DNA from 4 places in the Actinocorallia aurantiaca genome. Region 2 is predicted to be linked to each of the others. Evidence: predicted binding sites of a transcription regulator. Region 2 holds the regulator's gene; each other region holds the start of a gene.
What was found. Region 2 encodes HrcA, which represses chaperone genes, less so after heat shock. Its sites were predicted from a motif close to TTGGCACTCTCNNNNNGAGAGTGCCAA; they were not measured.
Positions count from the first base shown of each region.

Region 1 (7,265 bases), on a different contig from region 2:
ATCAAGTCCTGGTCCGAACAGCACGCCGACGAGATCGTCACCGCCCGCGAGCGCTACGACTCCCAGACGCGGCAGGAGGTCCAGCCCGTCACCACCACTCCTCGGTGATCCCCGGAACCGCGGGCGAGAGCAGAACTCGGGCGGCACGGGAAGCGGCGTTCCCGTCGTGGCCGCCCTCAGCGTCTGAGGTAGGCGAGGACGGCCAGGACCCGGCGGTTGTCCTCGGACGACGGGGCGATGCCCAGCTTGTCGAAGATGTTCGCGGTGTGTTTGGCTACGGCACTCTCGCTGACGTGCAGGGTCGCCGCGACCGCGGCGTTGGACCTGCCCTCGGCCATCAGGCCGAGCACGTCGCGTTCGCGCGGGGTCAGGCCGCCGATGGTGCCCCTCGCCTCGTTCCGCGCCAGCATCTTCGCGATGACCTGCGGGTCCATCACCGTCCCTCCGGCCGCCACCGTGCGCAGCCCGCCGAGGAACTGCTCGGTATTGGTCACCCGGTCCTTGAGGAGGTAGCCCACTCCGCCCTCGCCGCCTGCCAGCAGTTCGCCGGCGTACAGCGAGTCGACGTACTGGGAGAGCACGAGCACGGGGAAGCCAGGTCTCCGGCAGCGGACGTCCAGGGCCGCCTGGAGACCTTCGTCGCTGAAGGTCGGCGGCAGCCGGACGTCGACGACCGCCGCATCCGCCTCCTCGGCGCCCCCGGCCAGGAGGGCCCGCAGCAGCGCGGGCCCGTTGTCGACCTCGACGACCTCGTGCCCCTCGTCCCGGAGGGTGCGGGCCAGCCCGTCACGCAGCAGAAAGAGATCCTCGGCTAGGACGACGCGCACGGGACCTCCAGCACCACGCTCGTCGGCCCGCCCGGCGGGCTCGTCACCGCGAGCGTGCCGTCGAAACCGTCCAGCCTGCGCCGGACTCCGGAGAGTCCCGTGCCGAGGGCCGGGTCGGCACCGCCGCGGCCGTCGTCGGTCACGGTGACGCGCAGCAGTTCCGCCTCATGGCGCAGCGTGATCCGCACCTCACAGGCGCCGGAGTGCTTGGCCGCGTTCGCCAGCGCCTCACTCACCCCGAAATAGACGGCGGCCTCCACCGGGGAGGGGAGCCTCCCCCGCAGGCCGACCTCGACGTGGACGTCCAGAAAGCTGTCCATCGCCAGCGAGCGGACGGCGTCGCCGAGACCCCGGTCGGCGAGCACCGGCGGGTGGATGCCGTGGACGAGGTCGCGCAGGTCCGCCAGCGCCTGCTGGGAGCTCCTGCCGACGTCGGCCAGGAGTTCGCGGGCACGCTCGGGGTCGCTGTCCAGCAGGCGGGTGGCGCGGTCGAGCGTCATGCCCAGCGCCACGAGCCGGGCCTGCGCTCCGTCGTGCAGATCCCGTTCGATGCGCCGCAGCTCGGCGGCCTGCGTGTCCAGGGCCTGTGCCCGCGTGTCGGACAGCCGTACGACCCTGCGTTCGAGCCGGGTATTTCGCGGCGCGACGAGCAGGACGCGGCTCCACCGGTCGTGCAGGGACACGGCGACGGGCGCGGCGAGCACGCCCGCGGCCGTGACCGCGAGGCCGAACGCCATCGAGACCCACATCATCGTGGTGCTGTGCACGGGGAAGAACGCGTACGAGTCCCTGTCGATGAACCACCACAGGAGCGGCTGCAGCGGCACACCCGACGCCCCGTAGACGACGAGGGCGGGAGGAAGGCCCACCAGGAGGCCGCCCGCCCAGGGCTCCAGCCACGCCCACTCCAGATCCCGCCAGAAACCCTGGTCGGTGAGGATCAGATGAGCCCGGCGCCGCGTTCCCGCACCCTCCTCCACAGGAAGGGGATCCGGCTCGGTGAGCGGCGTCCCTGACCTGCGGGCCGTCCGCGAACGAGCGGCGTCGGACCGGGCGCGCAGGAACCGCGCGGCGCGGGACAGCAGCGGGAGGCCGACGCCCAGGGGAAGCAGCAGGAGTGCGAACGTCACGGCCACCCCGGCGAACCCCGCCGCGGCGGCGTGCAGACTCGTCACCGTGCAGTCCACGAGGGCCGCTGCCGGCCGAGCCCGACGGACGGCGGGCATCAGCCGCCGCCCTCGCCCCGGTCGTGCCCTCCGCGGCGGCGTGCGGGTCCCGGCCTCATGCGTTCGACGAGGGCGGCGGCCGCCCGAGCCGGACGGTCAGCGGGCATCGGCGGCCGCCACCGTTCCGGCCGTGCGCGCTCCGCGGCGGCCGAGGACCCACGCGGACGCCGCGAGCAGGGCCGCCGCAGCCAGCACGGCCATCGGGAGCACCTCGCCCGCCTCCTCGTTCATCGTCACCGCCATCCCGAGGTTTACCAGAGCGTGGAAACTCCCGGCAAACAGCAGCTTGGACGCCCCCATTCCGTCCAGCGCCACCGCCATCGCGACCGAGAGGGACACGGCCATCACCATGAACGCGGCGGCGTACGCGGGGTGCTCGGCGAAGATCTGGACGTGCCACATGCCCCAGACCAGGCCGACCAGGACGGCCGCGGCCAGGGTGCCGAACCACTCGCCGAGCAGCGGCTGCATCAGGCAGCGCCACCCGATCTCCTCGCCGCACGAGCCGAGGAACTGCGCCGCGACGAACAGCGCCAACGGGAGGTGTGGAAGGGCGGCGTCCGCATCACCGCCGAACGCGGCGCACGCTCCGGCGGCCGACACGACGATCAGCGGGGCGGTGGCCAGCAGGAGCGCGCCGCGGCCCGCCCCCTCGCCGCAGCCGGACGGCGCCCCCGTCAGGAGGACGCGCACCCGTGCCGGCCACAGCAGCGCGACCAGGCCCACTCCCAGCGCGGGCCCGAACTGGTTGAGCGTGAGCAGGTCTGGTGAGAGCGGGGTCAGGCCCTGGGCGGCGCCGAGCGCGCCCGCGCCGAGGAACGCCACGGTCAGGAAGGCAGCGAGGACTCTCTTGTCCAGTGTGTTCATGGGCATGGCATCGACGATTCCGTGCCGCGTGGTGCCGCGCGCTGGAGGTGAATGCCTGGCCGGGGTGTATCCAGGTACACCCCGCTCCCGTTCGGACGGCTCGCGGGTGGCCACCCCGCCATCGGCCGGAACTCGCATCCGGGCCGGGCACGCCGAAAGGGCGGCCCCCCAAGGGGCCGCCCTTTCAGTGAAGCGGTGAAACCTGTCAGGCGTGGACTAGAAGTCCATGCCGCCGCCGTCGGGCATGCCCGCCGGGGCCGGGTTCTTCTCCGGCTTCTCGGCGATGACGGCCTCGGTGGTCAGGAACAGCGCCGCGATGGAGGCGGCGTTCTGCAGAGCGGAACGCGTCACCTTCGCCGGGTCGATGATGCCCGCGGCGAACATGTCGACGTAGTCGCCGGTGGCGGCGTTCAGGCCCTGGCCCGCGGGGAGCGAGCGGACCTTCTCCACCACGACGCCGCCCTCGAGGCCGGCGTTCACGGCGATCTGCTTGATCGGCTCCTCGAGCGCCTTCTTGACGATCGCGGCACCGGTGGCCTCGTCGCCCACCAGCTCCAGCTTGTCGAAGGCGGAGACGGAGGCCTGCAGCAGCGCGACGCCACCGCCGGGGACGATGCCCTCTTCGACGGCCGCCTTCGCGTTGCGAACGGCGTCCTCGATGCGGTGCTTGCGCTCCTTGAGCTCCACCTCGGTGGCGGCGCCGGCCTTGATGACCGCGACACCGCCCGCGAGCTTGGCCAGGCGCTCCTGGAGCTTCTCGCGGTCGTAGTCGGAGTCGGTGTTGTCGATCTCGGTGCGGATCTGGTTGACCCGGCCCTGGATCTCACCGGCGTCGCCGGCGCCCTCGACGATGGTGGTCTCGTCCTTGGCGATGACGACCTTGCGGGCGCGGCCCAGCTGGTCGAGGGTCACCGAGTCGAGCTTGAGGCCGACCTCTTCGGTGATGACCTGGCCGCCGGTCAGCACGGCGATGTCGCCGAGCATGGCCTTGCGGCGGTCACCGAAGCCCGGCGCCTTGACGGCGACGGACTTGAAGATGCCGCGGATCTTGTTGACGACCAGGGTGGCCAGGGCCTCGCCCTCGACGTCCTCGGCGATGATCAGCAGCGGCTTGCCGGCCTGCATGACCTGCTCGAGCACGGGCAGCAGGTCCTTGTTGGAGGACGCCTTGCCGCCGACGATGAGGATGTAGGGGTCGTCGAGCGACGCCTCCATCCGCTCGGGGTCGGTCACGAAGTAGGGCGAGATGTAGCCCTTGTCGAAGCGCATACCCTCGGTGAGCTCGAGTTCGAGACCGAACGCGTTGCTCTCCTCGACGGTGATGACGCCTTCCTTGCCGACCTTGTCCATCGCCTCGGCGATGAGCGCCCCGATCTCGGGGTCGGCGGCGGAGATGGAGGCGGTGGAGGCGATCTGCTCCTTGGTCTCCACGTCCTTCGACAGCTGGGACAGCTGCTCGGAGACGGCGGCGACGGCGGCCTCGATGCCCTTCTTCAGGGACATCGGGTTGGCGCCGGCGGCGACGTTGCGGAGGCCCTCGCGGACCAGAGCCTGCGCCAGCACGGTGGCCGTGGTGGTGCCGTCACCCGCGACGTCGTCGGTCTTCTTGGCGACTTCCTTGACCAGCTCGGCGCCGATCTTCTCCCACGGGTCCTCGAGCTCGATCTCCTTGGCGATGGACACGCCATCGTTGGTGATCGTGGGGGCGCCCCACTTCTTCTCGAGCACGACGTTGCGGCCCTTGGGACCGAGAGTCACCTTGACGGCGTCGGCCAGCTGGTTCATGCCACGCTCGAGACCGCGCCGGGCCTCCTCGTTGAACGCGATCATCTTGGCAGCCATAGGCTCCAGATCCTCCTCGTGTGGATACGGAACATGGCGGATCGGGCAGATGCCCGCGACGGACGGCCCCACCGTTCCGGCAGCCCCATGTGTGCCGCGCGGTGGCGAGACCTCATCGTCCCGATCCAGAAAGCTTTCGGAGTTATCACTCTCACGGGGAGAGTGCCAATCACTGTTTAGCACTCTCCCCCATCGAGTGCAAGCGGGACCACCTCTGAGCAGGCAAGGTCCCACCACGGGCCCGCACCTGGGCGATATGCGGCAACTAACCGTGCGATGGGGCGATGAGCTAGGGTAATTACTTTCTGTAGTCTAGTTTGCACCATGCGTGTTCAGGTGAAGATCCTGGGGGCAAGGGTTACTTCGTCCGATGAGAAGGGGACGAGCAGTGAAGAAGATCTTGGGGCTGGCGCTCTCGGGTGCGATGGTCCTGGGCCTGACGGCCGCCACGGGCACTTCGGCACAGGCCTCCGAGACCTCCGCACGGCAAGAGCAGAAAGAACAGTCGCGCTACCGCCATCGGATCCACACGAAGGTCTGGCCCTACTCCTGGGGCGGACGCCGCGGCGGGGTGAAGGTCCGGGTGTTCCGCCACTCCTACAACGGCCGGGTACCGGTGCCCTACATCCGGGTCTGCCTGCAGAAGAGGACTCCGTACCGCTACCGCACCATCGAGTGCGAGCGCGCCGACCGCTGGGGCCGCGCGGACTTCCGCATGGTCGACCGCGTCTCCTGGTACGACGGGGACCGCGGGCGCGGCCTGCGCCAGACCCGCCAGTCGAGGGGGCGGAACTTCTCGAACCGGTACCGGATCTTCGTCCCGCCGACCTACCGCACCTACGGCCACGTCAGCCGCCCGTTCCGGCTGTGGGACCGCTGGGGCTGGAACGACGGCGACCACGGCGACCGCTACGACGATTACGACGACGGCTGGAACGACTACGACGGAGAGGACAGCTGGAGCGGCTGGCGCAGGACCTCCGTGAACCGGTGACCTCTCCCTTTCGCGCGGCGACGTACGAAACGGAATCCGAAAAGAGAAAGACCCGCAGGGCCGAGCACCTGCGGGTCCCGCGAATTGCGGATCAAAGAGAGCGGACCAGGTCGGCCTGCGGGCCCCGGTCGCTCTGGGTGATCTCGAACTCGACCCGCTGCCCCTGCTCCAGGGTGCGGTAGCCGTCCATCTGGATGGACGTGTGCCGGAAGATACCGGCGGTGCGGGTGGGCGGGGAATTGCTTCGGCCGGGTCCGGCCAGCCATTCGGGAAAACAAAAAAGAAAGGACCCGCCTTTTGACGGGCGGATCCTTTCCACTGTCATCGGCCTCAGCAGCCCCCGGCGACCGCCGGAATGATGGAGACCTGGATGCCCGCGGGAGTGGGCGTGTCCAGGCCCTCGGCGAACCGGACGTCCTCGTCGCCGACGTAGACGTTCACGAACCGGCGGAGCCTGCCCGCGTCGTCCAGGACCCGGGCGGAGATGCCGGAGTGGTTCTTCTCCAGGTCCGCGATGACGTCACGCAGGGTGCCGCCCTCGGCCTTCACCTCGGACTCGCCGCCGGTGTAGGTGCGGAGGATCGTGGGGATGCGAACGGAAACACTCATGCTCAGACCAATCCTGTAGCGCGGAAAGCCTCGATGTTGGGCGCGATGTTGGCGGACGGCTTGGCCACCGAGGCGACCGCGTCCAGGGTCTTCAGGCCTTCGCCCGAGTTGATGATGACCGTCTCCAGCGACGGGTCCAGCAGACCGCTCTCGATGAGCTTCTTCAGCACGCCGACGGTCACGCCGCCCGCGGTCTCGGCGAAGATGCCCTCGGTGCGGGCCAGCAGCCGGATGCCCTCGACGACCTCGGGGTCGGTGACGTCCTCGACGGCCCCGCCCGTCCGGCGCACCGCGTCCAGGACGTAGGGCCCGTCGGCGGGGTTGCCGATCGCCAGGGACTTGGCGATCGTGTCCGGCTTGACCGGCCGGACCACGTCGTGGCCGGCCTTGAAGGCGGCGGAGACGGGGCTGCAGCCCTCGGCCTGCGCGCCGTAGACCTTGTAGGGCTTGTCCTCGACCAGTCCGAGCTTGATGAACTCCTGGAACGCCTTGTCGATCTTGGTCAGCTGGGAGCCGGACGCGATCGGGACCACGATCTGGTCGGGCAGCCGCCAGCCGAGCTGCTCGGCGATCTCGTAGCCGAGGGTCTTGGAGCCCTCCGCGTAGAACGGGCGGACGTTCACGTTCACGAACGCCCAGTCCTCCTGCTCGCCGGCGAGTTCGGAGGCGAGCCGGTTGACGTCGTCGTAGTTGCCGTCCACGGTCACGAACGTGCCGTCGTACACGGCCGTCGTGATGATCTTCTGCTGCTCCAGGTCGGAGGGCACGAACACGGCGCTGCGGATGCCGGCGCGGGCCGCGGCGGCGGCCACGGCGTTGGCGAGGTTGCCGGTGGAGGGGCAGGCCAGGACCTTGAAGCCCAGCTCCCGCGCGGCGGCCAGCGCGACCCCGACGACGCGG
Region 1 is NZ_BAAATZ010000003.1:510,083-517,347, reverse strand. Features, by position in the region: gene ABD327_RS05625 (winged helix-turn-helix transcriptional regulator) at 1-108, shown strand, start outside; gene ABD327_RS05620 (response regulator transcription factor) at 177-827, opposite strand; gene ABD327_RS05615 (sensor histidine kinase) at 812-2,002, opposite strand; gene ABD327_RS05610 (CPBP family intramembrane glutamic endopeptidase) at 2,150-2,926, opposite strand; gene groL (chaperonin GroEL) at 3,137-4,762, opposite strand; gene ABD327_RS05600 (hypothetical protein) at 5,151-5,756, shown strand; gene ABD327_RS37435 (cold shock domain-containing protein) at 5,848-6,081, opposite strand; gene ABD327_RS05590 (MoaD/ThiS family protein) at 6,087-6,365, opposite strand; gene thrC (threonine synthase) at 6,368-7,265, opposite strand, start outside.
Region 1: the regulator HrcA is predicted to act here: its motif matches at 4,905-4,931, upstream of groL (chaperonin GroEL).

Region 2 (7,265 bases):
ACCGAGCTGCGCGAGGGGGAGCTGGCCCCCATCCCGCACGAGCGGCACGGCCTGACCGCGGTCGCGGACGCGGTCGTCCTGCTCACCACGGTCAAGGGTTGACGGTCCGTGACCAGATCGAGTCTTCACGGTGTCCAAAATCGCCGGTGACCACGCGTTCTGTGGTGAAAACTGAGCGTCGTGGGTCACACACTCTTGCACCAGATCCTCGTGGCGGACCTCCTCGCCCCGCTGATGATCGCCGAATACGGCGACATGAGGACCAGGACGTCCGCCGCGGCTCACCTCGGCGACGGCACCTGGATCCACGCCGACCTCCTGGTCTACTGCGAGGCCCAGGACCGTGAGGGGTTCGTGGAGGGCGCCCCGCTCCTGGCCGTCGAGGTGGCCTCGGACGCCTCCCGCGCCCGCGACCTGGGGGCCAAGCGGGAGCTGTACGCCGGGTACGGGGTGCCCTGCTACTGGGTCGTCGACCTGACGCCCGACGGGGTGCGCGTGCACGTCCACTCGCTGCGCGGCGGACGCCACATCGAGACGGCCGTCGTGGGCAGGGGCGAGTCCGTGCGGCTCACCGAACCATTCAAGATCGAGATTCGGCCGGACCGCCTCTTCAGCGGGCTCCCCCCGTGGCGCGGACCGGTCGAGGGAGCGTGCATGGCGCATGAGAACGGCCCGGACCTGCCGTCGCCGCAGGAGGCCTTCGAGATCGACTCCTTCCTCCGGCGCTGGCCGACGGGCGCGGAGAAGGTGGAGCTGGAGAACGGCCACCCCGTCTTCTACGGCCGCTGGGACGAGCGGGACGTCGAGATCGCCCAGCGGGCCTACCCGGGCCGGGTGGTCCGGCTGGACCAGCGGCCCGGCGTCCCGGGCACGATGCGGATCCTGCCCGCCGCCTCGGTGACGGAGACGGCGCCGCAGCGGCTCGTGGACTTCGACGCGGTCACAGGGCGCTGAACCGTCCGGGGAGGTCCGGCGCGCCTGTAACACTGGAGGCATGCCCTCGACCCTCCCCGAAGGGGATCCCATGCCCGCCGACGGGCGGCTGCCCGAAGCGTCCCTGGAGGGTTTCGGCAGCCGTCCCTTCGGGTTCTACGTGCACGTCCCGTTCTGCGTGACGAGGTGCGGCTACTGCGACTTCAACACCTACACGGCGACGGAGCTGGGCCCCGGCGCGTCCCGCGACTCCTACGCCGACACGGTGATCTCCGAGATCCGGCTCGCCCGGAAGGTCTTGGGCGAGGCCGACGCGCCGGTGCGGACGGTGTTCGTCGGCGGCGGCACCCCCACCCTGCTCCCTCCGGAGGACCTCGGCCGGATCCTGCGGGCGGTCCGTGACGAGTTCGGCCTGGCCGACGGCGCGGAGGTGACCACGGAGGCCAACCCCGAGACCGTCGGCCCCGCCTCCCTCGCGGGCCTGCGGGAAGCCGGTTTCACCCGGATCTCGTACGGGATGCAGAGCGCCAAGGACCACGTGCTGAAGGCTCTGGACCGCGTCCACACCCCCGCCCGCGTCCCGCTGGTGGTCGCGCAGGCCAGGGAGGCGGGGTTCGACCACGTCAACCTCGACCTGATCTACGGCGCCCCGGGCGAGAGCGACGACGACTGGCGGGAGTCCGTCGAGCAGGCCCTGGCCGCGGGCCCCGACCACGTCTCCGCCTACGCGCTGATCGTCGAGGAGGGCACGAAGCTCGCGGCCCGGGTCGCGCGCGGCGAGCTGGACGAGCCCGACGACGACGCGATGGCCGACCGCTACCTGATGGCCGACGAGCTCTTCGAGAAGGCCGGGATGAGCTGGTACGAGCTGTCCAACTGGGCGCTGCCCGGCGGGGAGTGCCGGCACAACCTGCTCTACTGGCAGGGCGCCGACTGGTGGGGCGCCGGGCCCGGCGCTCATTCCCACGTCGGCGGCACCCGCTGGTGGAACGTCAAGCACCCCGCCGCCTACGCCCAGCGCCTGGCGCAGGGGACCACCCCCGCGTACGCCCGCGAGGTGCTCGACGACGACACCCGGCGGGTGGAGCGCGTCCTGCTGGAGCTGCGGCTGCGCACCGGCTGCCCGATGGAGCTGCTGGACGAGCGGGCGGTCCGCGGGCAGGAGGAACTCGGCCTGCTGCGCCTCCAGGACGGCCGCGCCGTCCTCACGCTGAAGGGCAGGCTGCTCGCGGACGCCGTGGTCCGCGACCTCACCTGAGGGCGGGCCTCACCTGACGATCGGCCAGGCCACCACCGCGGGCAGCCGGTGCCAGGCGCCCCGGTTGATCCGGGTGGCGCTGTAGACCACGAGGCACATCGACACCGTCACCGTGCCTCCGGCGATCCACAGGAAGAAGTCGGCCCACTGGTAGAGGAAGACCGAGATCCCGAAGACGATCCCCGTGGTGAGGGCGAGATTGAGCGCCTGGCGGCCGTGGTGGCGGGCGTAGGCCGACCGGTTCTTCTTGGTCAGGTAGACGTACAGCGGCGGGAGCGCCCACAGCAGGAACTGGCCGATGTAGGCGGTCAGCGCCCACTGGCGCTCGTCCGGGGTCGTGGGACCCCCGTGCGAGCCGGCGGCGTAACCGTCGGGGAGCCGGACGGTGGGGGTGGGGCGGGGGCGGCGGGACAAGGTGGTCACTCCTTGGCGGTGACGAAGTCAATCAACTCTTCGACGCGTCCGAGTAGTTCTGGTTCCAGATCGGCATAAGAACGGACGGAACTGAGGATTCTCCTCCATGCTGCACCGGTGTTGCCGGGCCAGCCGAGGCGGGCGCAGACCCCTTCCTTCCAGTCGAAGCCCTTGGGCACCTCCGGCCAGGCGCGGATGCCCAGCGCGCGGGGCTTCACCGCCTGCCAGACGTCGATGAAGGGGTGCCCGCAGATCAGCACGTGCGGGTCGGTGATCTTCGCGGCTATCCGCGACTCCTTGGAACCGGGCACCAGGTGGTCGACCAGGACGCCGAGCCTGCGTCCCGGGCCCGGCTCGAACTCCTCGACGATCAGCGGGAGGTCGTCGACGCCCTCCAGGTACTCCACGGCCACGCCCTCGATCCGCAGGTCGTGGCCCCAGATCTTCTCGACCAGCTCGGCGTCGTGCACGCCCTCGACGTAGATCCGGCTCTCCCTGGCCACCCTCGCCCTGTGGTCGCGGACGTAGAGCGAGCCGGACGCGCTGACCGCCCTGCCCGGCTGCCGCGGTCCCGGCCGCACGAGGGTGACGGGCCGCCCGTCGAGCAGGAAGGCCGCCACCGACAGGGGGAAGACCCGGCGCCTGCCGAACCTGTCCTCCAGGGTGACCTCGTCCTTGCCGCAGGCCACGACCGCACCGCAGAAACCGCTGTCGGGGTCCTCCACGACCAGGTCGCGTTCGGCCGGGACCTCCGGGATCTGCCCCTTCCGCGGCAGGCGCCAGTTCCCGGCGAGTATGTCTTCGCCATAGTCCTTGCTGCGCACGCCCTAGACCCTAACCCGAGGCCGCCAGCTGGAGGTGTCCGCGACGTACCGCGTGCAGCAGAAGAGCCGGATCGTAGGGCCAGTCACCGCTCCGGAGGGCCTTCAACGGGTCGAGCCCGGCGTCGTAGGTCTCCCGGATGCCCAGGGCGACCGAGGCGATCGCGTCCCGCTGCCGCTCCACGAACCGCGCGCCGACGGGGTCGCCGTGGCCGGGGACGATGAGGTCCGGCTCCAGCCCCAGCAGCCGGGTGAGGGTGATCGGCCAGTCCAGGGGGAAGCTGTCGGAGCCGTAGCAGGGCGGCCCGGCCTCCTCGACGAGGTCGCCGGCGAAGACCAGACCGCAGTCGGGCACCCGGACGAGCAGGTCGTGGCCGGTGTGGCCGCGGCCGAGGTGGTGCAGTTCGACGATCCGGTCGCCGAGGTCGATCAGCGCGGTGTCGCGGACCAGCCGGGAGGGGGCGGTCACCGGGGTGCCCTCGACCTGGAGGGCCCAGTCCGGGTCGTCCTCGGCCAGGGTGCGCCAGGCCTCGCGCTCGAGATATCCGGGAAGATCGAGATGGCCCCAGAACGGGCCGTCGAAGGCGGCGTTGCCGAAGCAGTGGTCGAAGTGGCCGTGGGTGTTGACCACCGCGACGGGCGCCTTGAAGCCCAGCTCGCGCAGCTGTTCCCTCAGCTCCAGGCCCTCGGGCACCGAGGCCCGGGTGTCGATCAGCACCGCGCCCAGCCGCCCGGCGATCACGCCCGTGTTCACGTCGAATCCGTCGTACCGGCGGCGGAAACACCGGTCGGCGACCTCTTCCCAGGACATGACCAGACTCTCGCACATCGACTTCGTCCTCCGGGACCGTACACTTGGCACTCGTAGACTGGGAGTGCCAGGCAGGAGGTGAGCGCGTTGCTGGACGATCGGAAACTGGCCATTCTGCGCGCCATCGTCGAGGACTACGTCTCCACGAACGAGCCGGTGGGCTCCAAGGCGCTGGCCGAGCGCCATGCCCTGGGGGTCTCCCCGGCCACGGTGCGCAACGACATGGCGGTACTGGAGGAGCAGGGGTACATCACCCAGCCCCACACCAGCGCGGGCCGGATCCCCACGGACAAGGGCTACCGCCTGTTCGTGGACAAGCTGTCCACGATCAAGCCGCTGTCGGGGGCGGAGCGCCGCGCCATCGAGACCTTCCTCGCCGGGGCCTACGACCTCGACGACGTGGTCTCGCGGACGGTCCGGCTGCTGGCCCAGCTGACCCGGCAGGTCGCGGTGGTGCAGTACCCGTCGCTGATCCGCTCCTCGGTGCGGCACATCGAACTGGTGCCGGTGGCCGCGGGACGGCTGCTGCTGATCCTGATCACCGACACGGGCCGGGTCGAGCAGCGGGTCGTGGAGACCCACGGCGAGCTCGCCGACGACTCGGTGGCGCAGCTGCGCGCCCTGCTGAACGCCTGCCTGGACGGGCGGTCGTTCGGCGAGGTGCCGCTGGCCGTCGCCGACCTGCCCGCACGGGTGTCGGCCGAGGACAGGCCGGTGGCCGTGGCGGTGCTGTCGGTCCTGCTGGAGACCCTGGTCGAACGGAACGAAGAGAAGATCGTCTTCGCGGGCGCGGCCAACCTCGCGCTCGGCGACTTCTCGAAGGGCCTCCGGGACGTGCTGGAGGCCCTGGAAGAACAGGTGGTGCTGATGCGCCTGCTCGGGGAGGCCGGGGACCCGGCTACCCTGACCGTGCGGATCGGTGCCGAGAACCAGCTCCAAGGGCTGACCTCCGCGTCCGTCATCGCCGCGGGCTACGGCATGGACGGACAGGCGCTGGCCCGGCTCGGGGTTCTCGGACCCACCCGAATGGACTACCCAGGAACGATGGGAGCGGTACGCGCTGTGGCACGTTACGTCGGTCAGATTCTGGCGGGGTCGTAGTGCGCGACTACTACGCCACCCTTGGGGTGAGCCGTAACGCCACTCCGGACGAGGTCAAGAAGGCCTACCGCCGGCTCGCCCGTGAACTTCACCCCGATGTCAATCCCGACGAGGAGAGCCAGGAGAAGTTCAAGGAGGTCACGCAGGCCTACGAGGTGCTGTCCGACCCCAAGAAGCGGGAGATGTACGACCTGGGGGCCGACCCGTTCGGCTCCGCCATGGGCGGCGGGGGCGGGGGCTTCGGCGCCGGATTCCCGTTCAGCGACATCATGGACACCCTTTTCGGGACGGCCAGCGCCCGCGGTCCGCGTTCGCGTGCCCGCCGGGGCCGCAACGCGACGCTGCGGGTCGAGCTCGACCTGTCGGAGACGGCGTTCGGCACCACCCGGGAACTGACCATCGACACCGCGACGGTCTGCGGCGCCTGCACCGGCTCGGGCTCCGCCGCGGGCAGCCACCCCGACACGTGTGAGATGTGCCACGGGCGGGGCGAGATCCAGCAGGTCCAGCGCAGCTTCCTGGGCCAGGTCATGACGTCCCGGCCCTGCCCGCAGTGCGGCGGCTACGGCTCGGTCATCCGCAACCCCTGCCCGGAGTGCGCGGGCGACGGCCGGGTGCGCAGCCAGCGCACCATCAAGGTCAAGATCCCCGCGGGCGTGGAGCACGGAACCCACATCCAGCTCGCGGGCGAGGGCGAGGTCGGCCCCGGCGGCGGCCCGGCCGGCGACCTCTTCCTGGAGATCGTCGAGACCCCCCACGCGATCTTCGAGCGGGAGGGCGACGACCTGCACTGCACCGTGCAGATCCCGATGAGCGCGGCGGCCCTGGGCACCTCGATCACCATCGAGACCCTCGACGGCGCCGAGGAGGTCGACATCCGCCCCGGCACCCAGGCCGGCCAGGTCATCCCCCTGTACGGGCGGGGAGCCCACCACCTCAACGCCAGCGGCCGCGGCGACCTGATGATCCACGTCAACGTCGAGACCCCCACCCGGCTCGACCCCGCCCAGGAGGAGCTCCTGCGCGAACTCGCCCGCCTCCGCGGCGAGGAGCGCCCCCCCGGCAAGTTCGCCCCCGGACAGCAGGGCTTCTTCTCCCGCCTCAAGGACGCCTTCCACAGCTGAAGAGACGAGGTGGCCGACGCCTACCGCGACGGCTACGAAAACCCCTGACAGGGCCGCCCGCTCCCGCGGGCGGCCCTGTGCCTTTTTCTCCCCGCCCGTGTTCGCCGGTGCGGATCCCGCCCGCCCGGACCGCACCGCCATCCGCGTTCATCCCGCCCGTGTTCCCGGTGCGCGCCTCCCGGACGCCGGGCCGACGCGTGGGCGTCCGGGCGGCGGTTTTCCCCAGGGCGAATGACGGAGGAGCCGGGGCTGGGAGGATGGGTGGGTGAGTGCTCCGGTTTTCGTGGTGGACAGGGCCGTGCTGGCGGGCACGGGCGGCAGGGTCGTGCTGGAGGGTGCCGAGGGGCGGCACGCGGCGACGGTGAAGCGGCTCCGGGTGGGGGAGGAGGTCGTCCTCACCGACGGGGAGGGCACGCGGGGGCGGTGCTCGGTGTTGTCGGTGGGGCGGGACAGGCTGGAGCTGGAGGTCCTCGGGCGCCAGGAGGAGCCTCCGGCCTCGCCCCGGATCACGGTGGTGCAGGCGCTGCCCAAGGGGGAGCGCGGTGAGCTGGCCGTCGAGGTGATGACCGAGGCCGGGGTGGACGAGATCGTCCCCTGGTCGGCGAGCAGGTCGATCACGCAGTGGCGGGCGGAGCGGCGGGAGAAGTCGCTCGGGCGGTGGCGCAACGCGGCCCGCGAGGCGGGCAAGCAGGCCCGGCGGAGCCGCTTCCCGGTGGTGCCGGACCTGGCCTCGACGGCTCAGGTGGCGGCCCGCCTGGAGCGTGCGGAGCTGGCGCTGGTGCTGCACGAGGAGGCCGCCGAGC
Region 2 is NZ_BAAATZ010000027.1:24,105-31,369, reverse strand. Features, by position in the region: gene ABD327_RS27695 (cupin domain-containing protein) at 1-102, shown strand, start outside; gene ABD327_RS27690 (Uma2 family endonuclease) at 181-954, shown strand; gene hemW (radical SAM family heme chaperone HemW) at 995-2,191, shown strand; gene ABD327_RS27680 (DUF4870 domain-containing protein) at 2,201-2,605, opposite strand; gene ABD327_RS27675 (DUF3097 domain-containing protein) at 2,611-3,429, opposite strand; gene ABD327_RS27670 (MBL fold metallo-hydrolase) at 3,440-4,237, opposite strand; gene hrcA (heat-inducible transcriptional repressor HrcA) at 4,325-5,338, shown strand; gene dnaJ (molecular chaperone DnaJ) at 5,338-6,462, shown strand; gene ABD327_RS27655 (16S rRNA (uracil(1498)-N(3))-methyltransferase) at 6,728-7,265, shown strand, end outside.

Region 3 (7,265 bases), on a different contig from region 2:
CCGGTAGGCGTCGATCTGCCAGGCGACGCTGACCTCCTCGGGGTCGCGCGTCCGGCGAGAGGGGACGATGCCGATCTCGTCGAAGGCGTACGCCCGGCGCCCGCTCTTGCCGCGCCCGATCTCAACCTCAGCTGCCACCGTCAGACCCTTCTGCAACCCTGCTGGTAAACGACCGGGCGAGTCTATCGGCCCTGGTAGTTCGGGGCCTCCACGGTCATCTGGATGTCGTGGGGGTGGCTCTCCTTCAGGCCCGCCGAGGTGATCTGCATCAGCCGGCCGTTCTCCTGCAGTTCGCCGATGGTGCGGCTGCCGGTGTACCACATGGCCTGCTGCAGCCCGCCGACGAGCTGGTGGGACACGGCGGCCAGCGGGCCGCGGTAGGGCACCTGGCCCTCGACGCCCTCGGGCACCAGCTTCTCCTCGCTGACGACCTCGCCCTGGGCGTAGCGGTCCTTGGAGTAGGACTTGCCCCGCTCGCGGTTGCGCATCGCGCCCAGCGAGCCCATGCCCCGGTAGGTCTTGTACTGCTTGCCGTGCACGAAGACCAGGTCGCCGGGCGACTCGTCCACGCCGGCCAGCAGCGAGCCGAGCATCACCGTGGACGCGCCCGCCGCGATGGCCTTGCCGATGTCGCCGGAGTACTGCAGGCCGCCGTCGCCGATCACCGGCACCCCGGCGGGGGCGCAGGCGCGGGCCGCCTCGTAGATGGCGGTGATCTGCGGCACGCCGACGCCCGCGACCACCCGGGTGGTGCAGATGGAGCCGGGGCCCACCCCGACCTTGACCGCGTCCGCGCCGGCGTCCACCAGCGCCTTGGCCCCGGCGTAGGTGGCGATGTTGCCGCCGATCACCTGCACCCGGGAGTTGGCCTTGATCTTGGCGATGGTGTCGGCGACGCCCTTGGAGTGCCCCTGCGCCACGTCCACGATGACCGCGTCGACCCCGGCCTCGATCAGCGCCTGGGCCCGCCGGACCGCGTCCTCGCCGACGCCGACCGCGGCGGCCACGACCAGGCGGCCCTCCTCGTCCTTGGTGGCGTGGGGGTAGCGCTCGGTCTTGGCGAAGTCCTTGACGGTGATCAGCCCGCGCAGCCTGCCCTCGTCGTCGATCAGCGGCAGCTTCTCGATCTTGTTCTTGGCCAGCAGCGCGAACGCGTCCTCCCGGGAGACGTCCTCGCGGGCGGTGACCAGCGGCATCGGGGTCATGACCTCGCTCACCGGGCGGGACATGTCGGTCTCGAACCGGGTGTCGCGGTTGGTCACGATGCCCAGCAGCACGCCGCGCTCGTCGGTGACCGGCACCCCGGAGATCCGGTACCGGGCGCACAGCTCCTCGACGTCGGCCAGCGTCGCGAACGGCGTGCAGGTCACCGGGTTGGTGATCATGCCGGCCTCGGAGCGCTTGACCGTGTCGACGTACTGGGCCTGCTCCTCGATGGCCAGGTTGCGGTGCAGCACGCCGATGCCGCCCTGGCGGGCCATCGCGATCGCCATCCGGTCCTCGGTGACGGTGTCCATGGCGGCGGAGACCAGGGGTATCCGAAGGGTGATGCCCCTGGACAGCCTGGTCGTGGTGTCCGCGTCGCCGGGCTGGAGGTCGGAGTAACCCGGCAGCAGCAGCACATCGTCGAAGGTCAGGCCCACGGGGGCGAACTTTCCTGTCTCCACGGCGGGGTTCATCTTGGGCCTTCCTACGGCGCTGGCTGGCTTTAAACACCATCGTACGGGCAACACCCCAGAGGACCTGCGACTTCCCGCCATCGCACCCGGCGCAGTAGTTTGGAGTCGTGCACGACGAAACGCCGCTCGACCCGTTCGCAGGCGACCCGGACGACCCGGCCGCCGCGTTCGGCGAGCTCGAAGAGATCGCTCCGCTGAGCCCTGCGGAGCGTGAGGACGTGCTCGCCGACCTTACCGATCTCGAGGTCTTCCGCACCCTGCTGGAGCCGCTGGGTGTGCGCGGTCTCACAGTGGAGTGCGAGGACTGCGGAAAGACCCACTACATCGACTGGGAGCTGCTGCGGGGGAATCTGCGCCACCTCCTGGAGGAGGGGCAGCCCAGGGTCCACGAACCGGCCCTCAACCCGGATCCGATCGACTACGTCACCTGGGAGTACGCCAGGGGCTACGTGGACGGCGTGATCGACAGCGAAGAGGGACGGGAGTCCGGCGGGCCGTCCTGATCCGGCTCCGGCAGCACGGGGCCGCTCTTGATCCCCGCTCCGGCGTCCTCGCCCGGGCTCCAGCCCGCCGCGACGCCGCCGGCGGCCAGCACCGCCGAGGCCACCCCGACGGCGACCGCCGCCCGCACGCCCAGGGAGCCGCCGCTGCGCCGCGTCGCGGCCGGAGAGCGCTCCACCACGGCCGGTGAGGGCCCCGCGGTCCTCCTGCCGTCCGACGACTCGTCAGCGGCGCTCACGTCCTCCAGGAGGGCCCTCAGCAGCCGCACGGCGGCGTCCTGGTCCCCCGCGGGGTCGGGTGCCCGCGCGCAGAGCCGGTCGAGCAGGGCGTCGGTGGCGCGCAGGGCCCGGAGGTCGACGGGCCCGCTGCCTCCGGCTCCCGTGGTCACCGATTCGACTCCTCCATCGCCACCGCCATGGCACGCAGGCGCGCCAGCGCCCGGTGCTGCGCCACCCGAACGGCGCCCGCGGTCATGCCGAGCACATTACCGGTCTCCTCCGCCGACAGCCCCGCGACCACCCGCAGCAGCACGAGTTCGCGCTGCTGTCCCGGCAGCCGGTGCAGCAGGTCCCGGGCCTGCTCGGCCTCCAGGTACCGCACGACCGTCTCCTCCGGGCCCGGCCGCTCGTCGGGCCCGTCGGGCAGGTCCTCTGTCGGCACCGCGGTGCGGACGGCGCTCCGCAGCGCGTCGGCGATCTTGTGCGCCGCGATACCGAACACGAACGAAGCGAACGGACGTCCCATGTCGCGATATCTGGGCAACGCGGAGAGAACCGCGATGCACACTTCCTGCGCCACATCGTCCGCCGCGTGATATTGCCCGGAAACCCTCCCCAGCCTGGCCCTGCAATAACGCACCACCATCGGCCGCACCCGCCCGATGAGCACCTCGGTGGCCCCGGCATCCCCCTGTACCGCGAGACTCGCCAGTTCTCGCAGGTCAGGCTCGCTTTCCTCACTTCGGGACTGACGCGGCACCAGAAGGTGAGCGCTCTCGGTCCCGGCGATCGCAGCCTCCGTCACACAGAGCACTATGCCCAGGGAAATGATTCATGTCTTCACCGATGACGACAACGGAATGGTCACATTGCCGGGGCGCGTCCCATGAAACCGTGTTTTGAATACAGAAAACCCCCATGGAAACCAGGTTCCATGGGGGTTTCCCCTCGCTTAACTCAGCCGTCAGTGGCCGTGCCCGTGGCCGTGGCCGCCCGCCGCGGCGGGGGCCTCCTCCTCGGGCTTCTCCACGACCAGCACCTCGGTGGTCAGCAGCATGCCGGCGATCGACGCGGCGTTGGTGACCGCGGAGCGGGTCACCTTGACCGGGTCGATGACGCCCTGCGCCTTGAGGTCGCCGTACTCGCCGGTGGCGGCGTTGTAGCCGTGGCCGGTCGCCAGCGCCTGGATCTTGGAGACGACGACGTAGCCCTCCTGGCCCGCGTTCTCGGCGATCCAGCGGGCCGGCTCGACCAGCGAGCGGCGCAGCGCCTCGGCGCCGGTGGCCTCGTCGCCGGTCAGGCCCAGGCCCTCGAAGGGCTCCTTGGCCAGGTGGGCCAGGGCCGAGCCGCCGCCCGAGACGATGCCCTCCTCGATCGCGGCGCGGGTGGCCGAGATCGCGTCCTCCAGGCGGTGCTTCTTCTCCTTCAGCTCCACCTCGGTGGCCGCGCCGACGCGCAGCACGCAGACGCCGCCGGCCAGCTTGGCCAGCCGCTCCTGCAGCTTCTCGCGGTCCCAGTCGGAGTCGCTGTTCTCGATCTCGACCTTGATCTGGCGGACCCGGTCGGAGATCGCCTGGGCGTCGCCCAGACCGTCCACGATGGTGGTGTTGTCCTTGGTGACGGTGATGCGGCGGGCCTGGCCCAGCACCTCCAGGCCGACGCTGTCGAGCTTGAGGCCGATGGCCTCGGAGACGACCTGGCCGCCGGTCAGCGTGGCGATGTCGCCCAGCATGGCCTTGCGGCGGTCGCCGAAGCCCGGGGCCTTGACCGCGACGGACAGGAAGGTGCCGCGGATCTTGTTGGCGACCAGCAGGGCCAGCGCCTCGCCCTCGACGTCCTCGGCGACGACCAGCAGCGCCTTCTTGCTCTGCGCGACCTTCTCGGCCAGCGGCAGGAACTCGTTGACGCTGGAGATCTTGCCCTCGACGATGAGCACGTAGGCGTCGTCCAGGACGGCCTCCATGCGCTCGGGGTCGGTCACCATGTGCGGCGACAGGTAGCCCTTGTCGAACTGCAGGCCCTCGGTGAACTCCAGCTCCAGGCCGAAGGTGTTGCTCTCCTCGACGGTGATGACACCGTCCTTGCCGACCTTGTCGAACGCCTCGGCGATCAGCTCGCCGATCTTGGCGTCCTGGGCGGAGATCGTGCCGACGTGCGCGATCGAGGCCTTGTCGTCGACCTCGGTGGCGGACTTCAGCAGCAGGTCCGAGACGTGCTTGGCGGCGGCGTCGATGCCGCGCTTGAGGCCCAGCGGCGAGGCGCCGGCGGCCACGTTGCGCAGGCCCTCGCGCACCAGCGCCTGGGCCAGGACGGTCGCGGTGGTGGTGCCGTCACCCGCGACGTCGTTGGTCTTGGTGGCTACTTCCTTGACGAGCTGGGCGCCCAGGTTCTCGTACGGGTCCTCCAGCTCGACCTCACGGGCGATGGTCACGCCGTCGTTCGTGATGGTCGGAGCGCCGAACTTCTTGTCGATGACGACGTTGCGGCCACGCGGGCCGATCGTCACCTTCACCGCGTTGGCGAGCGCGTTCACGCCGCGCTCGAGCGAGCGGCGGGCGTCCTCGTCGAACTCCAGGATCTTGGCCATGGCGACTCTTCCTCGTATTCCTCGGGTCCAGAGCACTCCGCCCCGGCCGCCCCACTGGGCCGCCGGGGCGGAGCGAAAAATCCGGTCGTCTCACCCGCCGCGCCCGTGGCGCGGCGGGGTCGGGCCGCTCTTACTTCTCGACGATCGCGAGGACGTCGCGCGCCGACAGGACGAGGTACTCCTCGCCGCTGTACTTGACCTCGGTGCCGCCGTACTTGGAGTACAGGACGACGTCGCCGACGGAGACGTCGACCGGGACGCGGGCGCCCTTGTCGTCGACGCGGCCGGGGCCCACGGCCACGACGGTGCCCTCCTGGGGCTTCTCCTTGGCGGTGTCCGGGATGACCAGACCGGAAGCGGTGGTCGTCTCGGCCTCGAGGGGCTGGACCACGATGCGGTCCTCGAGCGGCTTGAGAGCAACCTTGGTGGCGGTCGACATGTCGAACCTCCCCTTCGATTGTGAAGTGTGCGTGTCTGCTTAGGAGGCGACCTCGACCGGCCTGTCGTCGCGGGTGCCAGACCGGGCTCGTCGCATTGGCACTCTACCCATGAGAGTGCCAGTCGTGAGGTTATTGCGTGCCTCCCTGACAGTCAACCGGACTCCCTTCAAGCCTCTACCTTGGGTTTATGGAGATCGCTCACTTCGAGGCGCTGCTCGCTCCGGACGGGCGGGAGGTCCTGGACGCGGCCATGGAGTCCGATGTCTCGGAGAAAGGGCTGCTGGCGACCGCGTCCCGGCTGCGCTCCCGGTACCCGGCGGAGCTCGTCGGCGCCGCCCTCGGCCAGGTGCGCCTGCGGGCCAGGGCGGCCGCCAAGTTCGGCCCGGACGCGGCGCGCATGTACTTCACCCCCCAGGGGCTAGAGCAGTCCACCAGGGCCTCCGTCGCCGCCTACCGGGCGGCCAGGTTCGCCGGGCTCTCCGGGCCCGTGCTGGAGCTGTGCTGCGGGATCGGGGCCGATCTCCTCTTCCGCGCCCGCGCCGGGGCCGCCGGGACGGGCGTGGACCGCGACCCGCTGACCGTCGCGGTGGCCTCGGCCAACCTCGCGGCCTTCGGCGTCTCCGGGCTCGCCGAGGCGCGGGTGGGCGACGCCCTCGATCAGGACCCGTCGGGCCACGCCGCGGTCTTCGCCGATCCCGGACGCCGGACGGGACGGGGCCGGGTGTTCGACCCCAAGGCCTACGAGCCTCCGCTGGACGCGCTGCTCGACCTCGCCTCCCGGGCCCCGGCGGGCTGCGTGAAGGTCGCGCCCGGCATCCCCTACGAGGCGATCCCCGAGGGCGCGAGCACCGAGTGGATCTCCGACGGAGGGGACGTCAAAGAGGCGGCGCTCTGGCTGGGGGACCTGGCCGGCGGACCCGCGCGCAGGGCCACCCTCCTCAGGGACGGCGAGGTCCACTCCCTGACGCCCGACCCCGCGTCCTCCGTGCCCGAGGTGCGCCCCTGGGGCCGCTACCTGTACGAGCCGGACGGCGCAGTCATCCGCGCCCATCTCGTCGGCGAGGCGGCGGCCCTGGTCGACGGCGGCCTGGCCGACCCCCGGATCGCCTACATCACCTCGGACGTGCTGAAGGACACGCCCTTCACCAGCTCCTATGAGATCGAGGAGGTGCTGCCGTTCTCGGTCAAGCGCCTCAAGGCCGCGCTGCGCGCCCGCGGCGTCGGCACGCTGACGCTCAAGAAGCGCGGTTTCGCCGCCGACCTCGACCGGCTGCGCCGGGACCTCCGCCCGTCCGGTCCGTCCGCCGGGACCGTGGTGCTCACCCGGGTCGGCGATTCTCCTTTCGCCCTGCTGTGCGCCAAGCGCTGACGCCGAACCTCCCAGGATCAGGCAAATAATGCGCCCATTCCGGCATTGCCGTTACTAGTGTGGGTGAAACAGCAGCCTGACGGGGGGTCGGCATTGACCGAGGCGATCTTGTTCTGCCCGAAATGCCGTGCTGAAATGGCGAGTTACCAGCACGGCGAAATCACCATTGCCCAATGCGGATTCTGCAGAGGGGTCTTCGTCACCGAACAGAGCCTCTTCCGGCTGCTCGACAGCAGTGTTTTCGATCTTGAATATCCACTGGTCACGCCCCAGTACAACGGGTATTCCCACAGCTCGTACGAGGGTCGCCACCGGCGGGACTGATCGGACCATCCCCCCAGGGCGCGCAATTTCCATGATTCTCTGAAACTCTCCGCTTCCCTGGCGCGACTCAGCATTTTCATGATCAAGCACTAAAGTTCTCAGGGGTCTTACAAAACACTGCCGCGCCCCATCGAATTCCGGGGCGGG
Region 3 is NZ_BAAATZ010000001.1:145,840-153,104, forward strand. Features, by position in the region: gene ABD327_RS00670 (GuaB3 family IMP dehydrogenase-related protein) at 1-138, opposite strand, end outside; gene guaB (IMP dehydrogenase) at 183-1,679, opposite strand; gene ABD327_RS00680 (DUF5319 domain-containing protein) at 1,787-2,182, shown strand; gene ABD327_RS00685 (hypothetical protein) at 2,125-2,568, opposite strand; gene ABD327_RS00690 (sigma-70 family RNA polymerase sigma factor) at 2,565-3,161, opposite strand; gene groL (chaperonin GroEL) at 3,363-4,985, opposite strand; gene groES (co-chaperone GroES) at 5,116-5,424, opposite strand; gene ABD327_RS00705 (THUMP-like domain-containing protein) at 5,613-6,794, shown strand; gene ABD327_RS00710 (zf-TFIIB domain-containing protein) at 6,858-7,118, shown strand.
Region 3: the regulator HrcA is predicted to act here: its motif matches at 5,520-5,546, upstream of groES (co-chaperone GroES).

Region 4 (7,265 bases), on a different contig from region 2:
TCGAGAGGGCTTCGGTGTCGCCTGAATCAGGCCGGGACGGACGTTCGAAGGCGGGGCCGGGGCGCGGTCGGGAGGGGGCGGGCGGAGGGCGCGGAAGAGGGTGTTCAGGGGCTTGGCGGTTCTTTGGCGCAATCTTGGCGGGTAGGTGACTGATGATCTATGCCTGTGTGTAGCTGAATGATCATTTTTGGTGGTGCTTCGGGTGTTGGTTGGTGGTTGGGAGCGATAAGCGGGATAAGACATTGAGTCAGGTGTAGTACCGTTCGAGCGCTGCCCCTGTTCCTGTATCGCCTCGGAGGACCGCACGTGCCGACCCCTCGGTCAGCGAAGCTGACCGCGGTGCTCCTGATGACGGTGTCGCTCGTGGTGACGGGCGTCCCCCCGGAGGTCGCGGCTCTGGCGCCTGGGGTCGAAGACGTCGAGGAGCTGCGGAAGAAGGCCGGCGACGCCCGGGACGAGCTGCAGAAGCTCGACAAGTCCTGGAAGGACCAGCAGACCAGGCTCAAGCAGTCGAAGAAGCGGCTGCGGGAGACCCTGGAGCAGCTGGCGGTGGCCGACACCGAGTTCGAGAAGATGCGCGGGCCGCTGGCGGAGCTGGCGAACTCCGCCTACCAGGCGCCGACGGCTTCGGGCACCATGGCGCTGTTCGGAAGGTTCTCGGCGGAGGAGTCGCTGCGCAGCTCGGCGGACATCACGTTCCTCGCGAACAACGACAACGGGCTCCTCAAGACCGCCAAGGAGCTGCGGGAGCGGCGGGAGAAACTGGCGGACCAGGCCCAGGAGCTCCAGTCCAGCACGGCGATCGACCAGGCGAAGATAGCCAAGCAGAAGAAGACGCTCTTCAACCGCATCAACCAGCTGACCAATCAGCTGAACAAGATGCTGAAGAACCTCGACCTGGACCGCGACACCAGGCTCACCCTCACCTGCGACACCGCGACGGCCGAGGAGGCCGCCCAGTTCCCCAACGGGCTGATCCCCAGCAAGTACCTGTGCAAGATGCCGCAGAAGGGCTTCATGCTCCGCGCGGACGCCGCCCTGGCCTTCTACAAGCTCAACGCCGCCTACCGGAAGCAGTTCGGCAAGGACATGTGCGTCCGCGACGCCTACCGCGACCTCGCCGAGCAGAGGAGCATCTACTACCAGCGCCCCGGCTTCGCCGCCATCCCCGGCCGCAGCAACCACGGCCTGGGCCAGGCCCTCGACCTGTGCGGCGGCATCGAGAGCCAGGGCAGCGTCCAGTTCAACTGGCTCCGCGCCAACTCCACCAAATACGGCTGGTTCCATCCCTCCTGGGCTTACTCCAGCCCCTTCGAACCCTGGCACTGGGAGTTCGGCGCCGAAGCCGAACGCGAGTGACACCCCGCCGTGCGCGGCACCACACCCGCCGCCGTGCCCGGCGTCCGTCGCGTCTCGACGGGGTCAGGAGGGGACGGGCGGGTGGAGGCTGAGAGTCAGGTGAGGCGCGCCGGCCAGGGCCGCGGCTTCGGGTCTGGTGACGGCGAGGAGTAAGAGGGCGCCGGAGGAGCCGTCCGGCGGGGGAACGGCCAGGACCGGGGCCGCGGTGACCAGAGGAGCGGGCGGGGGACCGGAAGCCGGAAGGGCCGCTTCGGGGACGGCCAGGACGTCGACCCTGTCACCGGGGCGGACGAGGGCGCCCAGCACGGAATCGGGGATCCGGACGGGAGCGGCCACCAGGCCCGGGGCGTGCGCGTCCAGGAGGGCGGGGCCCAGAAGGCGGAGGTCCGTCAGGGGTTCGCCCCGGCGCACGGGTGCGGCGAGCACGGCGCTCTCGGGAAGGCCGGAGAGGGCGCCGGAGGGCGGCGGGCGCAGCCGGATGATCCGGACGTCTCCGGAGGTCAGGGGGGTGCCGCCGGGCAGATCGCGGGCGGCCACCAGAACGTCCCCGCCGGGCGGGGACGTCTGCGGCAGGCGGACCAGTAACACCGCCGCGACGGCGCAGAGGACGGCCAGGGGGCGGCGGTGGCGGGCGAGCAGTGGTCTCATGGGCCCGACGTTAACCATCGGGCCGCCACTTCGTGCTCCGGCCTGTGGACAACGGGCCGGAGCACGGGAGGTCGTCAGGAGGCCGCGGCGGTGGAGGCGCTCGTGGAGGAGGACGACGACGGGGCCGGGGAGGCCGGCGCGGCCGTCGAAGTCGAGGAGGACTCCGACGCGCTGGACCCGGAGCCCTCGGACTTCTTCTCCGACGACGAGGCGGTGGTCACGGGGGTCGTCGACTTGCCGGAGCCCCGGCTGTCGTTCCGGTAGAACCCGGAGCCCTTGAAGACGATGCCCACCGCGGAGAAGACCTTGCGCAGCGCGCCGCCGCAGGCGGGGCACTCGGTCAGCGCGTCGTCGCTGAACTTCTGAACGACTTCCAGGCCCTCACCACAGGCGGTGCACGCATACTGGTACGTGGGCACTGGCCCCTCCTTCTCAACGCTATTGGCACTCGGCTCAGCCGACTGCCAATAGTACGTCTAGTTTCCCTTGCGAAGTCCGGGCAGGGGCGCCGCTGCGAACTTTACCCGGGGGCGGAGCGGGTTTTCGCGACTCTCCGTGCCCGGCATGTCGCTCATGGCCAGGCCGGGGGCCCGTCTCGACCGTGAGACGGGTCTCAGTCGCCGACCTCTCCGAACCAGCCCGCCAGCTTGCCCTGCCGGCTCACGGCGCGCAGGCGCCGCTCGGCGACCTCGCGGTCCGCGGCGGTGGTGACCACCAGCAGCTCGTCACCGGCCTGCAGAACGGTCGTGGGGGAGGGGACGAAACTCTTCTTCTCCACGACCTTCCCGGCGCCGATGATCTCGCGGAGCACCAGGGTGATCTGGGCGCCGGGCGGCAGCCGCAGCTCGAACACCTCCACTCCGGCCATCCGCGAGTCCTCCGGGATCTTGACCTGCAGCAGGTCGGCCTTGAGCTCCTCCAACGGCGCGGCCTCCACGCCGAGCTCGGTCGCCTTGCCCTCCTCGGTGATCTTCAGTTTCTGCGCGAACCACGGCAGGGTCGGTCCCTGGATCACGGTGAAGATGACCACGAGCACGAAGACGGCGGCGAACAGCTGGTCGGCGCCGGGCAGGTCCACGGTCATCGGCACCGTGGCCAGGATGATCGGCACCGCGCCGCGCAGTCCCGCCCAGGACAGGAAGGCCCGTTCCCGCCAGCTCACCCCGAACCCGGTGGTGGCGATGATCACGGAGAGCGGCCGGGCCACGAACGACAGGACGAGCCCGGCGACCACCCCGTAGACGAGCTGTCCGGGCAGGTCGGAAGGTGTGGCCAGCAGTCCGAGCATGATGAACAGCCCGATCTGCGACAGCCAGCCGATGCCCTCGGCGAACCCGAGGGTGGCGGGCCGGTGCGGCAGGCGGGCGTTGCCCAGCATCAGTCCGGCCAGGTAGCAGGCCATGAAGCCGGACGCGTGCAGCAGGATCGCGCCGCCGTAGGCCCCGACGGCCAGGGACATCACCGCGAGCGGGTACAGGCCGGACGCGGGGAGCGCGACCTGCCGCAGCACCCAGGCGCCGCCCCAGCTGATGGCCAGGCCGACGACGGCGCCGACGGCCAGTTCGTAGGCGATGGTGCCGAACAGCTCCAGGTTGCCGCTGGTGTGGTGGACGCCGCTGAGGGCCAGCACGAGGATGACGACGGGCGCGTCGTTGAACCCGGACTCGGCCTCCAGCATCCCGGCGAGCCGGTGGGGCAGGGGCAGCCGCCGCAGGACGGAGAAGATCGCCGCTGAGTCGGTGGGCGCGAGGATCGCGCCGAGTAGGAGGGCGATCTGCCAGTCGGTGCCCAGCAGGTAGTGCGCCGCGCCGCCGACGATGGCGATGCTGAGGGAGGTGCCGACGACGGCCAGTGACAGCGCGGCGGGGACGCTGCCCTTCACATGCCGCCAGTTGGTGCTGAGCCCGCCCTCGATCAAAATGATCATCAGGGCGAGCCAGCCGAGCTCCTTGGCGAGTTCGGCGTTGTCGAACTGGATGCCGAAGCCCGCCTCTCCCAGCAGCAGGCCGAGGCCCAGATAGGCGAGGAGGCTCGGCAGCCCGAGCCGGTAGGACAGCCGGACGGCCACGATCGCCACCAGGACCATCGCCGCGCTGAGCGCAAGCCACGCTTCCAGTCGCAATCGATCACCTCCGGGGACGATTATCCCGAACGGATCAGTGCGGCCGTGACCTCCCGGTGTCCCGAGCCCCTCTCATCTCCTGCGCACCAAGGGCGGCAGACCGTTGACGACGTGCTCGACCGGCCTTCCGTCGAGGACGGCTGTGAGGTTCGCCATCACCTGTCCGATGACGTTCATCTGGGCCTGCGCGCTGGCGCCCGCGGCGTGCGGGGACAGCAGCACCTGCTCGTGCGAGAGCAGGGGGTGGCCGGACGGCAGCGGCTCGCGTTCGAACACGTCCAGGGCGGCCCCGGCGAGCCGGCCGGAGTCCAGGGCGGCCAGCACGGCCTCGTCCGGGACGATCCCGCCGCGCGCCACGTTGACCAGCAGCGCGTCCGGCGGGAGCAGCGCGAGCCGCTCGGGCCCGATGAGGCCCGTGGTCTCGGGGGAGAGCGCGACGGCCACGACCAGCACGTCGCTGGTGGCCAGCAATTCGTCCAGTTCGAGGTACTCGCCGACGGCGTCGTCCTTGGGCGTCCGGCTCCAGTAGGAGACCCGGCAGCCGATCGCGTGGAAGAGGCGCGCGGCCTCCGCCCCGATCGCTCCGTATCCGACGATCCCTACGCGCTGGGCGTGCAGTTCGCGTCCACGGATCTCGAGCTGGGGCCAGCCGCCTTCGCGCATCCGCCGGTCGGCCCAGGCGAATTTCCGGCACAGGGCGAAGGCGGCGCCGACCGCCCATTCGGCGACGGAACGGGTGTTGGCGCCCGCGGTGTTGGCGACCGCGACGCCGGCGTCCGTCAGCGCGTCCAGGTCGCAGCTGTCGACGCCGACCTGAGGTTGTTGAAGGAGGACGAGCCGGGGCGCGGCGGCGACGGCCGCCGCGTCCATGGGCAGTTCGCCGGTGAAGTCGCCGACCGCGAGGTCGGCCTCGGCCAGCGCGGCGTGCTGGCCGGCCCGGTCTCGGGACGGGGGCAGGACGACGTCGGCGCGGTCCTTCAGCGGGGCGAACAGCAGGTCGATGACTTCCGGAGGCAGCGGCAGCAGTACCGCGATCTTCCACACGGGGGGAGTCTACGAATCCGCCGCGGGCAGCCTGTGGAACCCCGAGGGGGTGACCACCGCGCGCACGGGCCGGTCGTGGGGTTCGGCGGGCAGTTCGGGCACGAACTCGTCGTCGTAGACCACGCCGATGGTGAGGATGGCGGGACCGACCCGGGCGAGCGCGCGGTCGTAGGAGCCGCCGCCCTGTCCGAGCCTGTGGCCGCGCCGGTCGACGGCCAGCGCGGGAACGAGGACGACGTCCGCGGCTTTGACCGCCCCGACGCCGCGGGGAGGTTCGGTGGGCTCCAGGAGGCCCCGAGGAGATTCGACCAGGGAGTCAGGTCCTTCGTAAGAAGCCCAATCGAGGTCGCAATCCGGCAACAATCTGGGTAGAAGCACATAAGAGCCGCGTTTCCACAGGGCGAACAGGAGACTGCGCGTGCCCGGTTCGTTACCCCGTGAGACGTATGCTGCTATTGAGGACGCCATCTCAAGCTCCGGGAGGCTCAGTAGAACGTCCCGTATCGCGGAACTTGCTCCTGCTCGCTCCGCATCCGTCATCTCTTGTCTGGCTTGCCGTATATGGGTTCGCAACGAGGGCTTAACGTCTTCCTGCACCCGAGACTCCTGGAGTTGACTAGGGTTTTTCCTATGGCCGACATCTCACCCGTAACCAAGGCAGTAGTTCCCGCGGCTGGGCTTGGAACCCGATTCTTGCCCGCCACCAAGGCGACACCCAAGGAAATGCTGCCGATCGTCGACAAGCCCGCGATCCAGTATGTCGTGGAGGAGGCCGTCTCGGCGGGCCTCTCCGACGTCCTGATGATCACGGGACGGTCGAAGCGCTCCATCGAGGACCACTTCGACCGCGCTTACGAACTCGAGGAAGCACTGCGCAACAAGGGCGACGACGCCCGTCTCGCTTCGATCCAGGAGTCGGCCGAACTCGCCCAGATCCACTACGTCCGCCAGGGCGAGCCCAAGGGTCTCGGCCACGCCGTGAGCTGTGCGGCCCAGCACGTCGGCGACGAGCCCTTCGCGGTCCTGCTCGGCGACGACCTGATCGGCACGCGCGACCTGCTGCTCAAGCGCATGATCGAGGTGCGCCAGCAGTACGGCGGCAGCGTCATCGCGCTCATGGAGGTCGAGCCCGACCAGATCTCCAAGTTCGGCTGCGCCGCCATCAGCCCGGCCGGAGAGGACGACGTCGTCGAGGTCACCGACCTGATCGAGAAGCCGGCCGTCGAGGACGCGCCCAGCAACTGGATCATCATCGGCCGCTACGTGCTCGACCCCGCCGTCTTCGAGGTGCTGGAGAAGACCCCGCCCGGCCGCGGGAACGAGATCCAGCTGACCGACGCGCTGCGCACCCTGGCGACGATGCCGGCCGAGCACGGCGGCGGAGTGCGGGGCGTGCTGTTCCGCGGCCAGCGCTTCGACACCGGCGACAAGCTGGACTACCTGCGCACCGTCGTGCAGTTCGCCGCCGAGCGCGAGGACCTTGGCGAGGAGTTCCGCGGCTGGCTGAAGGAGTTCGTGGAGAAGAACGGTTCGTGAAATACATGGGTGCATGAGAACCGTCTCCGAGCATCTCGCCGAGATCATCTCCCGGCTCACTCCCCTCGACCCGGTACGGCCGCCCCTCCTGGAGGCGGCCGGAACGGTACTCGCGGAGCCGGTCACCGCACCCGTGGACCTTCCCCCGTTCGACAACTCGGCGATGGACGGTTACGCCGTCCGCGCCGCGGACCTGGAGACCCTGCCGGCCGTCCTGCCCGTCATGGGCGACGTCCCGGCGGGAGACCTCGGACGGCCCGTGATCGAACCCGGCCGCGCCGCCCGGATCATGACCGGGGCCCCGCTGCCCTCCGGCGCCGACACCGTGATCCCCGTCGAATGGACGGACGGGGGAGCGCGGACCGTCCGGATCGACCGGAGCGCACCGGCGGGCAACTACATCCGCAGGGCTGGGGAGGACGTGCGCGCGGGCGCGACCGTCCTCCCCTCCGGCACCCGGCTGGGCGCCGCGCAACTCGGCATGGTCGCCGCGGTCGGGTGCTCGCACCCGCCGGTGCGGCCCCGGCCCCGGGTCGTGGTGCTCTCCACCGGGGAC
Region 4 is NZ_BAAATZ010000008.1:2,706-9,970, reverse strand. Features, by position in the region: gene ABD327_RS12175 (D-alanyl-D-alanine carboxypeptidase family protein) at 307-1,359, shown strand; gene ABD327_RS12170 (SAF domain-containing protein) at 1,423-2,007, opposite strand; gene ABD327_RS12165 (FmdB family zinc ribbon protein) at 2,082-2,426, opposite strand; gene ABD327_RS12160 (potassium/proton antiporter) at 2,621-4,129, opposite strand; gene ABD327_RS12155 (NAD(P)-dependent oxidoreductase) at 4,202-5,173, opposite strand; gene ABD327_RS12150 (5-formyltetrahydrofolate cyclo-ligase) at 5,183-5,770, opposite strand; gene galU (UTP--glucose-1-phosphate uridylyltransferase GalU) at 5,804-6,709, shown strand; gene glp (molybdotransferase-like divisome protein Glp) at 6,723-7,265, shown strand, end outside.
Region 4: the regulator HrcA is predicted to act here: its motif matches at 2,449-2,475, upstream of ABD327_RS12165 (FmdB family zinc ribbon protein).